DNA from 3 places in the Dactylosporangium sp. CA-152071 genome. Region 3 is predicted to be linked to each of the others. Evidence: riboswitches for the same ligand, from Rfam matches in the RefSeq annotation. Region 3 holds a riboswitch; each other region holds the start of a gene.
The links. A riboswitch is a leader RNA that binds a small molecule or an ion and turns the genes downstream of it on or off. The one in region 3 is predicted to bind cobalamin.

Region 1 (3,814 bases), 2.2 Mb from region 3:
CCCGCTCGTAGAAGTCGAAGTAGGCGGCGTTGTTCGGGTCGAGCAGCCAGAGCTCTCTGGTGAGTTTCAGCATGTTGTACGTGTTGCACTGCTCGCACGTGTCGTTGGCCAGGTAGGAGGCGATGGCGTTGGGGGCGCGGAAGTGCTCCGCCTGGCTGTTGCCGCCGATGACGTACGTGTGGGCGTTGACGGTGATGTTCCAGGCGTTGACGGCGATGTCGCGGTACCGGGTGGTGCCGGTCGCCTTGTACTCGCGGGCGGCGCCGATCCACTTCGGCACCTGGGTGTTGGCGTGCAGCCCGTTGAGCTGGTCGGTGTTGGACGCGAGCGGGTTGAACACGGCCGCGTGGTCGAAGCGCTGGGCCGCGGTGAGCCAGCGCGCGTCGCCGGTCTGCTGGTACAGGTCGGTGAGGACCGCGTTCATGCCGCCGAACTCGACGCCCAGCGTGGTCTGCATCTGGCTCGCGCTGAGCCGGCCGGTGCGCCAGTCGGCCCAGCCCGCGAGGGCGAGGAGCACGTCACGCGCCTGGGTGCTGCCGATGTACCGCCACACGTCCAGCAGCCCGGCGAGGGTCTTGTGGATGCAGTACCAGGGGACGTTGCCGTTGCTGAGGGTGCCGGACTCCAGGGCGGTGAAGTCGGACTCCGGGAAGCCGGACAGGTAGCCGGTGCTGAAGCCGGCGGCGGCGTTGTTGGCCTGGCAGGCGGCCATCGCGGCGACCATGGCGTTGGCCTTGTCCCGGCAGGTGGTGTCGCCGAGCACGGCGTAGGCCTGTGCCCAGGCGGTCAGCAGGTGGCCTTGCATGTGGGTGCGGAACGGGAAGGTCGGCGCGTCCCAGCCGCCGGTCGCGGCGGCGCCGGCGGTGGACAGCCGGTGGTTGGCCCGGAAGTTGTAGACGAGCCGGTTGACGTCGACGAAGCGCAGGTAGGCCAGGGTCCGGTTCTGGTTGTCCAGGAAGCGGCCAGTGCTCAGCCGCACCTGCCCGAGGTCGAACGCGTAGGCCGAGACGCCGATGTCGGCGCGCGCCGGGGCGAGGGCGGCGCCCGCGGCGTTCGGGGCGCCGAGCAGGGGCGCGGCCGCCGAGGCGGCGGCGACGGCGCCGGTGGTCTGCAGCAGCCGGCGGCGGCTGACGCTGGGGTGGGGCATGGGTCTGATCCTTTCGAACCGTGACGGCGGCGGTGGATCTGTGAGCGTTAACATGCCTGCGCGACGCGAGAGCTCTGTCGGGGCAGCGGGTGAAGTGAGCGCTAACATCGCGGCGGCATGACGAGACTGCCAGAGGAATCGGCAACCTTCAAGGGCACGGGCCGGCCACACGACACGTCGGCACGGCTGTCACGGGACAGCCGCCCGCGGGATGTGAAGATCACAACACGCCGCACCGACATGTGGTGTGTGCATTTCCCGGCGACCCTAGATATGGTGCTCGACGCAGCTGGTTCGAGCCGGTCCCCCAGTGGGACCGGGTCGAGGCAAGAGGGAACCCGGTGCAAGTCCGGGACTGCCCCGCAGCGGTGAGTGGGAACGACCGCCGTCGAGCACACTGGGCCATCCGGCCTGGGAAGTGACGGCCAGTAGGCGACCATCCGTGGTCACGCCCGCGAGTCCGAAGACCTGCCAGCGCGCCACGCACACCCCGTGCGTGGCGGCTTCGAGGCCGCGCGGGACGGCCGACGCCACCATGAACGGTTCACGGACGGGCGACCCGCCGTGCGCGCCGTTCGGCGTCCCCGCGACCTCGGATCCACTGGAACGAGCTCGCGAGGAGAGAGCCAGTGACGGTCACGACGGCGCAGCCACGCCGGCCTGCGATGCGGGTCCGGAACCGCGACGGCGACCTGGAGCCGGTCGACGTCGGCAAGATCGTCAAGGCGGTCGAGCGGTGGGTCGGCGGCCTCGACGAGGTCGACCCGCTGCGGGTGGCGACCAGGACGATCAGCGGCCTGTACGACGGCGCCACCACCGCGGAGCTGGACAAGCTGTCGATCCAGACCGCCGCCGAGCTCATCGGCGAGGAGCCGCAGTATTCGAGGCTCGCGGCGCGGCTGCTCGCCGCGTACGTCGGCAAGGAGGTCCGCGGGCAGGGCGTGGCCGGCTTCAGCCAGTCGATCCGCCACGCCCACGACCTGGGGCTGATCGGCGACGAGACGGCGGCGTTCGTGGCCCGCCACGCCCGCGAGCTCGACGACGCCGTCGACCCGGACGGTGACCTGCGGTTCGAGTACTTCGGGCTGCGGACGGTCGCCGACCGGTACCTGCTGCGCCACCCGACCAGCCGCCTCGTCGTGGAGACGCCGCAGTACTGGCTGCTGCGCGTGGCCTGCGGGCTGTCGCGGACGCCGTCCGAGGCGACCGGCTTCTACCGGCTCATGTCGTCCCTGGCGTACCTGCCGAGCTCGCCGACGCTGTTCAACTCCGGCACCCGGCACACCCAGATGTCCTCCTGCTTCCTGGTCGACTCGCCCCGCGACGAGCTCGACTCGATCTACGAGCGCTACCACCAGGTCGCGAAGCTGTCGAAGTTCTCCGGCGGCATCGGCATCTCCTGGACGCGGGTCCGCGGCCGGGGCGCGCTCATCCGCGGCACCAACGGCAGGTCCAACGGGATCGTGCCGTTCCTGAAGACCCTCGACGCCGGGGTCGCGGCGGTGAACCAGGGCGGCCGGCGCAAGGGCGCCGCGTGCGTGTACCTGGAGCCGTGGCACCCGGACATCGAGGAGTTCCTGGAGCTGCGGGACAACACCGGCGAGGAGTCCCGGCGCACGCACAACCTGAACCTGGCCAACTGGATCCCGGACGAGTTCATGCGCCGGGTCGAGGCCGACGCCGACTGGTCGCTCATCGACCCGTCCGACGCGCCGGAGCTGCCCGACCTGCACGGCGAGGCGTTCGACGACGCCTACCGCGTCGCGGAGAAGCGGGCGGTCAGGACGGTCAAGGCCCGTGACCTGTATGCCCGGATGATGCGCACCCTCGCCCAGACCGGCAACGGGTGGATGACGTTCAAGGACCGCTCCAACGCGCTGTCGAACCAGACCGGGGCGCCCGGCAACACCATCCACCTGTCGAACCTGTGCACCGAGATCCTCGAGGTCAACAGCGACGACGAGACCGCCGTGTGCAACCTCGGCTCGATCAACCTCGGCGCGCACGTCACCGCCGACGGCGTCGACTGGCAGCGGCTGCGGGAGACCGTCCGCACCGCCGTCGTGTTCCTCGACCGGGTCATCGACATCAACTACTACCCGGCGGCGCAGGCCGCCGCGTCGAACCCGCGCTGGCGGCCGGTCGGCCTCGGCCTGATGGGCCTGCAGGACGCGTTCTTCACGCTCCGGCTGCCGTTCGACTCCGAGCCGGCGCGGGACCTGTCCACCCGGGTCCAGGAGGAGATCCTCCTCACCGCCGCCGAGACGTCCGCCGAGCTGGCGGAGCGGTCCGGCCCGCACCCGGCGTTCGCCGAGACCCGCGCGGCGCGCGGCGAGCTGCACCCGGACCTGTGGGGCGCCACCCCCGCACAGCCCGGGCGGTGGGCGGCGCTGCGGGCCCGGATCGCGGCGCACGGGCTGCGCAACTCGCTGCTCGTCGCGATCGCGCCGACGGCGACGATCGCCTCGATCGCCGGCTGCTACGAGTGCATCGAGCCGCAGGTGTCCAACCTGTTCAAACGCGAGACCATGTCCGGCGAGTTCCTGCAGGTCAACACCTACCTGGTCCGGGAGCTCAAGGCCCGCGGGCTGTGGACGGCCACGGTCCGCGAGCAGATCAAGCGGGCCGAAGGGTCCGTGCAGGCGGTCGACGGCCTGCCCGAGGACG
Region 2 (3,814 bases), 200 kb from region 3:
TCGCGGTCGCGCTCGTCGACTACACCAGCGGCATGACGCTGGGCACCCTCGGCGGCGGCGCCGACTTCGACATCACGGTGGCCGCGGCCGGCAACACCGACGTCGTGCGGGCGAAGCTGCGCACCATCGAGATGCTCGGTCTCGGCGAGCCGATCGAGGACATCCTCATCACGCTCGACAGCCAGTACCACATCATCCGGCCGCTGCACTCCCGCAACGGCCACGGGCTGTTCCTGTACGTCGCGCTCGCGAAGGCACGCGCCAACCTCGCGCTGGCCCGCCACCAGCTGCGCGCGATCGAGGAGGGCCTCGAACTGTGACGTCCGGCTTCTTCGGCGGCGCCCCCGACGAGGACGGCCTGCCGCGCAGGGAGGGCCTCGAGCCCGGGGGCGGCGTCGGTCAGCTGCAGTCGCCGCAGTTCGGCACGCGGCCCGAGCCGCTCGACGCCGCCCTGTCCCCGGTGCGCGCCGCGATGGCGGACCTGCGCCTGCGCGTGCCGGGGGTCCGCGGCAGCGTGCTCGCCGGCGTCGACGGCCTGCTGGTCACCTACGACCTGGGCGCGTACGACGCCGGCGGGGGCACCGAGCCGCACGACGCGGCCGCGCTGGCGGCGACGACGTTCGGCCTGGGCCGGCAGGTGGCGCTGGTGCTGGGGCAGTCACCGTTCCGGGACGCGACCATGCGCAACGACGGCGGCTACTTCACCGTGTACGCCGTGGACGGCAGCACGCTGCTCGCGGTGCTCGGCAGCGACGGGCTCAACGTCGCCCGCCTGCACCTGGAGGCCCGCCCGACCTGCCAGCAGCTCGCCGCGCTGCTCTGAGCCCCGCCCCGGCTCCGGTCCCGCCCGGCGCCGTGCCCGCCCCGCGCGGCGCCGGCTACCAGCGGTCGTGATGCACGGCGTCGGCGAGCGGTGCCCTGCGGCGCCAGCCGTGCCGCTCCAGGTCGGGGACGGACTCCAGGTGGGTCACCGGGCCCAGGCACAGCCAGGCGACCGGGCGGATGCCGGCCGGGACGCCCAGCAGCTCACGGACGAACGGCTCGCGGTAGAACGACACCCAGCCGACGCCGAGCCCCTCCGCGGTCGCGGCCAGCCACAGGTTCTGGATGGCGAGGCAGACGGAGTAGAGGCCGGCGTCGGCGATCGCGTGCCGGCCGAGGACCGCCGGGCCGCCGCGGCCGGGGTCGTACGTGACGACCACGGACAGGGTCGACTCCAGCACCCCGTCGATCTTGATGCGGGCGAAGGCCGCGGCCCGGTCGGCGTCGAGCGTCGCGGCGAACGTGTCGCGTTCGGTGCGGACGTGGTCGTGGAAGGCGCCGCGCAGGGCGGGGTCGCGGACGAGGACGAAGTCCCACGGCTGGGACAGGCCGACGCTCGGCGCGGCGTGGGCGGCGCCCAGCACGCGGTCGAGGACGTCGGCGGGGATCGGCGCGCCATTGAACTGGCCGCGCACGTCGCGGCGGCGGTGCACGACGTCGTACAGGTCGGTGCTCATCAGGGCAGGCTCCCGCTGCTCGTGGCCGCCCGTCACGGACGGCCGGTGACCGCGAGGCCGGTCTTCGGACTCTCGGATCAACGCCTGCACCGTCCGCCTTCCCAGCCCTGAGGCCAGTGACCGCGCACCGTCGGTGCGCATGGACGGCAGCTCCCCGATCACCGCGGCGGGCCCGTGCCGGATTCACACCGGCTTCCCGATTCTCCCCGGTCGCCCGGGGCACCTCGCTTCAGTTCGTGCCGTCCGGCAGCATACGCGGCGGCCCGGCCGGGCCGCGGCATTCGCGGACCGCAGGGGCTCAGTCCGCGCCATTCGCGGACCGTCAGGGCTCAGGGCACGCAGAGCCGGTAGTGAGTGGTGAGCCGGCCGTCCTCGACGAGGTGGAACGCGAGCGCCGGCGGCGGCTCGGGCCGGTCCTCGGGCTCCCACGGCAGCACCATCGTCGACTCGACGCCCGGCGCGGCGAGCACGGGCACGCCCGCGAACGTGCCGACGGCGGCGCTGTGGACGTGCCCGCACAGGACGGCGAGCACGTCCGGGTGGCGGCGGAGGACCTCGGCGAGCCGCCCGGCGCCGAGCTGGCGGACCTGGTCCGCGGCGGGCTTGCCGACCGGTACCGGCGGATGATGGCAGCACACGAGCGCGGGCGTGCCCGTCGCCGCCGCGAGGGTGCCGTCGAGCCACCGGAGGGTGCCGTCGTCGAGCCAGCCCTCGGCGTGCCCGGGCACCGACGAGTCGCACAGCGCGAACAGCACCCCCGCCACGGTCTCGGCGCGGTCGGTCCGGAACGCGGCCGGGTCGTCGTGATTGCCGGGCACCGCGAGGACGGGCACACCGAGCGTCCGGAGCCGGCCGAACGCCGCGTATTCGGCGTCGAGTCCGTGGTCGGCGACGTCGCCGGTGACGAGCACGGCGTCCACCGGTTCGCGGAGGCTGCCGATGTACGCGATGACGCGGTCGAACCGGTCGGGCGGCTGCGCGCCGAGGTGGAGGTCGCTGAGGTGGGCGATGAGCACCCCTGCCGGTTACCCCGGCCGGCGCGCGGCTACCGCGGCGGGTGCGCGTCGCCCGCGGTCCCGTGGCGGTCCCGTGGCGGTCCCGTGGTTATCGCAGCAGGTGTGCGCTGCCCGCGGTTTCGAACGCGGCGCGGACGTCGGCGATGCCCTCGGTGAAGTGGGCCCAGCTGTCGACGTGGACCGGCACCACGGTCTTCGCGTCCAGGAGCCTGGCCGCCGCCAGCATCCCGGCCGCGCCGAGGGTGAGGTCGGCGTCGCCGAGCAGCGCGGTGCGGGCCCGGCCGCCGAACAGGATCGCCACGTCGACGGACGGGAAGCGCTCCGCGACGGCGGCGACGACGTCCAGCGACGCGTTGTCGCCGCTGACGTAGACGGTCGGCAGGCCGTCGCCGTGCAGGACGAACCCGGTGACCGGGCCGGTGAGGTGTTCGGTGCCGTCGGGGCCGTGCTGCGCGGGGACGGCGGTGACCCGCACGTGGCCGTCGCCGCCGGGCCGGGGCAGGTCGGTGTGGGACCACGGCTCCAGGCCGGTGACCTGGCCGCCCAGGCGGGCGGCCGCCGCCGGGGTGCTGAGCACCACCGGTACCGACGCCGCGAACGCACGACCGAGGGTGTCGAGGTTGTCGGGGTGCTGGTCGTGAGAGAGCAGCACGACGTCGACGGCGCCGGCGTCGTCGGGGGTGCCGGCGGCGGGCTCGGTCTTGGTCAGCATGCGGCTGCCGAGCGGGTACTGCCCGGGCGGGTCGAACGTGGGGTCGGTGATGAACGTGACGCCACCGACGCCGAACACCACCGTCGGGCCGCCGAACCGCTGGAACTGCATCGTCATGGGCATCACCTTCGCCGGTCCCGGCGCCCGCCGGCAGTGGCTGGAACGCCATCCTCCGATACGATCAAGCCATGACGCGCTCGGCGACGACGGTCGGGGTGCTCATCGGCGACGGCGCGCCGATGCTGGAGGTCGCAGTGGCGCCCCGGGTGTTCGGCGTCGCGGCCGCCTTCGACGTGCGGACCGCGGGGGAGCACCCAGGCCCGCTGACGACGACGGCCGGCATCGCCCTCACCGCCCCGCACGACCTCGACGACCTCGACACCGCCGGCGTCGTCGTCGTGCCCGGCTGGCGGGTGCCCGGCGGCGCGCCGGTCGCGCCCGGCATCCTCGACCGGCTCCGCCGCGCGCACGACGAGGGCGCCACCGTGGTCGGGCTGTGCCTGGGCGCGTTCGTGCTCGCCGAGGCCGGCTTCCGCACCCCCTGACGCCGCCCGCTCCGCCCGGCTTCACGGCCGCCGCTTCCGGCT
Region 3 (3,814 bases):
ATCGACCCGGACGCGTCGACGACGAACAGCACGAGGTTGGCCTCCCGGCCCACCTTGACCGCCTCGCGCAGGTCGCGGGCGTGGACGCGGCGGGACCCGCGCAGCGCGGCGGCGCGCACGGTGTCGGGCAGGTGCAGGCTGACGAGCTTGCCGCTGGGCTGCCGGGACCGCACGACGCGGCCGTGCCGGCCGTGCGCGGGTGAGCGCCGCCCGGCGTGGGAGCCCTGCTGCCGGTTGGCCCTCCCACCGATCTTCAAGAGCCGCGTCTTGTACGGGGCCTGCGCGAACGCGAGGTCCCCGGCCGGGCCCGTGGCGGGACCGGTGCCCCCATCGACGTCCGACGTATTGACCATCGTTTGTTCGGGGGTCGGGCGGCCACCCGGATCGTCGACCGGACCCGACGAGCCGGAATTGTCGGACGAGCCGGTAGAAGCGCTCGGCGGAGGCGGGCCACCGCCGTCGGGACCGCCGCCGTCAGGACCGCCGCTGTCCGGGCCGCCGCCATCGGGGCCGTCGGTGTCAGGGCCGTCGTCAGGGCCGTCGTCAGGGCCGTCGTCAGGGCCGTCGTCAGGGCCGTCGTCAGGGCCGTCGGTGTCGGAGCCGCCGTCGTCGGAAGCGTCGTCGGGGCCGTTGAGCTCCTGGTCGAGGATCTCCTCCAGGCGCTCCTGGTCCGCGCCCGGCGGGTCCAGAGGGTCGCGGCGGCGCCGGTGCGGCAGCGCGAGCCGGGCCGCGTCCCGCAGGTCGTCCTTCGTCACGACGGTCCGGCCGTGCCAGGCGGCGACGGCGACCGCCGTGCGGGCCACGACGATGTCGGCGCGCAGGCCGTCCACCCGGTACGCGATGCAGATCCGCGCGATCCGGTCCAGCTGCGCGTCCGGCAGCGTGACCCGGGGCAGGATCTGCCTGGCGGCGGCGATCCTGCCCGCCAGGGCCGCGTCCTGCTCGACGTAGCGGGCGGCGAACCCGGCCGGGTCGTTCTCGTACTGCAGCCGCCGCCGCACCACCTCGGCCCGCGGCTCGACCGTGGCGGGCGCGGCCACGCCGACGACCAGGCCGAACCGGTCGACGAGCTGCGGCCGCGGCTCGCCCTCCTCCGGGTTCATGGTGCCGACGAGCAGGAAGCGGGCGGCGTGCTTGACGGAGACCCCGTCGCGCTCGACGTGGGCGCGGCCCATCGCGGCGGCGTCGAGGAGCAGGTCGACGAGGTGGTCGGGCAGCAGGTTGACCTCGTCGACGTAGAGGACGCCCCGGTGCGCGGCGGCGAGCAGGCCGGGCTCATAGGCCTTCACGCCCTCGCCGAGGGCCCGCTGCAGGTCGAGGGTGCCGACGACCCGGTCCTCGGTGGCGCCGACGGGCAGCTCGACCAGCGCGGAGCGGCGCCGGGCGGCGGGCGTGCCGGCGGTGTGCGGGCCGTCGGGGCACGAAGGGTCGGCAGCCAGAGGGTCGCAGGCGAAGCGGCAGCCGGCGACGACGTCGACCTCCGGCAGGAGCGCGGCGAGGCCACGCACGACGGTCGACTTGGCGGTGCCCTTCTCACCCCGGACGAGGACCCCACCGATCGCCGGTGACACGGCGGTGAGCAGCAGGGCCAGGCGCAGGTCGGGCAGGCCGACCACGGCCGAGAACGGATACGGCGACGTCACGGGCACATCCTCCTCGAGCGGGTCCGCGCCCGCTGGGTCATGGAGCACGAGCGGCTGGAGTCTCCTGACTCCCGGATCGCCGCCATCCCCCGACCTTCCGGCTTTCGGCCGTGGCCCTTGCGCTGGAGGGTGGCTCCCCGGTCACAGTGGCGGGACCGTCCCAGATTCGCACTGGGTTCCTCCCTTGACCGCTCGGGGTTCATCGTGTCCCACGGCTCCCAGTGACGTCAACGTGACCCAAATCCTTCGGGCCGGGCACGACCGGCCGAACAGATGACATGTGGAGGAGCGTCGCGCACGCCGTCCTGTGCGTCGTGTTGACCATGGGTCTGCTCGTCGCGTCGGTACGGCCGCGCCTGCCGCCCCTGGCGCCCGAGACGAGCGTGGCGCCGCCGGGCACCCGGGCCATGTGGCTGTGGGAGCGGGAGCGGCCGGAGGCCGTCGTCGACTGGGCGCAGGCACGCTCGGTGACGACGATCTTCGCGTACTACGACCCGCGCGCCGACGTGACGGAGCTGACCCGGTTGCGTGCGCTGTGTGACGACGCCGGGATCGCCCTCGACGCGCTCGGCGGCGAACCGGCCTGGACGACCGACCACGCGACCGCGCTCGCCTGGGCGCGGGCCGCCGCGGCGTCCGGCCTGTTCCGGGGGCTGCACGTCGACGTCGAGCCCTACCTGCTGCCGGCCTGGGAGGAGCGGCAGGCGGCGCTCGTACCGCAGCTGCTGCGGCTGCTGGACGAGCTGGTGCTGATCGGCCCGCCGGTCGAGCTCGACGTGCCCTTCTGGCTGCCGACGGTCCAGGTCGGCGGGGAGAACCTGGCTGACGCCGTGCTCGCCCGGGTCGACGGCGTCACGGTGATGAGCTACCGCAACACCGCGACCGGCGGCAACTCGATGCTCGGCGTCGCCGACGACCTGCTGCGGCGGGCCGGGAAGGCGGCGAAACCGGCCCGGCTGGGCGCGGAGACGCAGGCGCTCGGTGACTGCGCGTACTGCACGTTCCACGGCGGCACGGACAGCGCCATGCGAGCCACGCTCAGCGACGTCGACCGGGCCGCGCAGCGCTACGCCGCGTTCGAGGGAATCGCGGTGCACCAGTACGACACCTGGATAGCGCTCACCGGCTAGCTCAACCGGCCGCCGGCCCGGCCGATCTGGAATTCGTCATCAGGCAGCCATCATCAACAGAGAAGGACCTCTACCGATGCGCCGTTCAGCCTCGATCGCCCTCGCCTGCGCCGCGGGCGCGGCCGCCATCGTTCCCGCCGCGGCGCCGGCCAGCGCCGCGACCCCGGACCTGGGCCTGGTGGTGCCGCTGCTCGCGCCGATGCTGCCGGGGCAGTCGGGCTGGGTGGGCACACTGTGGGGTGCGGCCGACGACGTCTGCGACGTGCGGGTCACCGCCTCCGGGGCGGGCCTCACCATCACGTACCCGTCGAACACGCAGAGCTACTCGTCGCTGTCGAAGGGTGACTCGCTCGCCGCCGGGCGCGTGGACTACATCGCGTTCAACATCAGCGTCGCCACGAACAAGCTCGTGTCGCTGAACCCGGTGACGCTGAACTACTCGTACACCGAGAAGGCCGACGGCGCGACCACCTGCACCGGCACGAAGCGCACCGGCTCGCAGGTCGCGACCCTGCCGGTCGTGTCGGTCACCGGGGACGCCGTCACCCAGAAGACCTCGACGGTGACGGTGCCGAAGAAGACCCCGGTCTGGTCGCAGCTGGTGTTCCAGGCGCGCAAGGGCGGCGTCGACGACCTGCGCATCACCGTCTCCGGCGGCCCGACCGGCCTGGTCGTCAGCTACCCGCAGGAGCGCGCGTACACCCAGCCCAACCAGGCCGCGGCGCTGGCCGTCGGCACCGACGACTTCGCCGCCGTGAAGTTCGACGCCACGAACGTGGCGGTGGGCACCTACAAGCTGACGGTCAAGCAGACGTACGGCGGCATCACCGACACCAACGACCTCACGCTGGTCGTCGTCTAAGGAGGACGCTGACATGATCCGCTCGCGTGTGCTGCTCACCATCGCCGCCCTCGCGGTCACCGCCGGCCTGGCGGGCTGCGGCGACGAGGGCTCGAAGACCCCGGCGAAGATCTCCGCACCGTCGACGGCCGGACCGTCCGCCAGTGCGTCGTTGACACCCGAACGGATGGAGACGATCT

Region 1: linked by a shared signal. The riboswitch ahead of ACQEVZ_RS03845 (ribonucleoside-diphosphate reductase subunit alpha) and the one ahead of ACQEVZ_RS13885 (VWA domain-containing protein) in region 3 are both predicted to bind cobalamin.
Region 2: linked by a shared signal. The riboswitch ahead of bluB (5,6-dimethylbenzimidazole synthase) and the one ahead of ACQEVZ_RS13885 (VWA domain-containing protein) in region 3 are both predicted to bind cobalamin.

The regions. Positions count from the first base shown of each region.
Region 1 covers NZ_JBNJMZ010000001.1:980,537-984,350, forward strand. Annotated here, with positions in the region: gene ACQEVZ_RS03840 (beta-L-arabinofuranosidase domain-containing protein) at 1-1,147, opposite strand, end outside; cobalamin riboswitch at 1,431-1,637, shown strand; gene ACQEVZ_RS03845 (ribonucleoside-diphosphate reductase subunit alpha) at 1,813-3,814, shown strand, end outside.
Region 2 covers NZ_JBNJMZ010000001.1:2,931,313-2,935,126, reverse strand. Annotated here, with positions in the region: gene ACQEVZ_RS12965 (hypothetical protein) at 1-320, shown strand, start outside; gene ACQEVZ_RS12960 (roadblock/LC7 domain-containing protein) at 317-823, shown strand; gene bluB (5,6-dimethylbenzimidazole synthase) at 879-1,499, opposite strand; cobalamin riboswitch at 1,538-1,740, opposite strand; gene ACQEVZ_RS12950 (metallophosphoesterase) at 1,829-2,515, opposite strand; gene ACQEVZ_RS12945 (MBL fold metallo-hydrolase) at 2,604-3,344, opposite strand; gene ACQEVZ_RS12940 (DJ-1/PfpI family protein) at 3,416-3,772, shown strand.
Region 3 covers NZ_JBNJMZ010000001.1:3,133,980-3,137,793, forward strand. Annotated here, with positions in the region: gene ACQEVZ_RS13885 (VWA domain-containing protein) at 1-1,643, opposite strand, end outside; cobalamin riboswitch at 1,679-1,851, opposite strand; gene ACQEVZ_RS13890 (hypothetical protein) at 1,922-2,773, shown strand; gene ACQEVZ_RS13895 (hypothetical protein) at 2,850-3,635, shown strand; gene ACQEVZ_RS13900 (hypothetical protein) at 3,649-3,814, shown strand, end outside.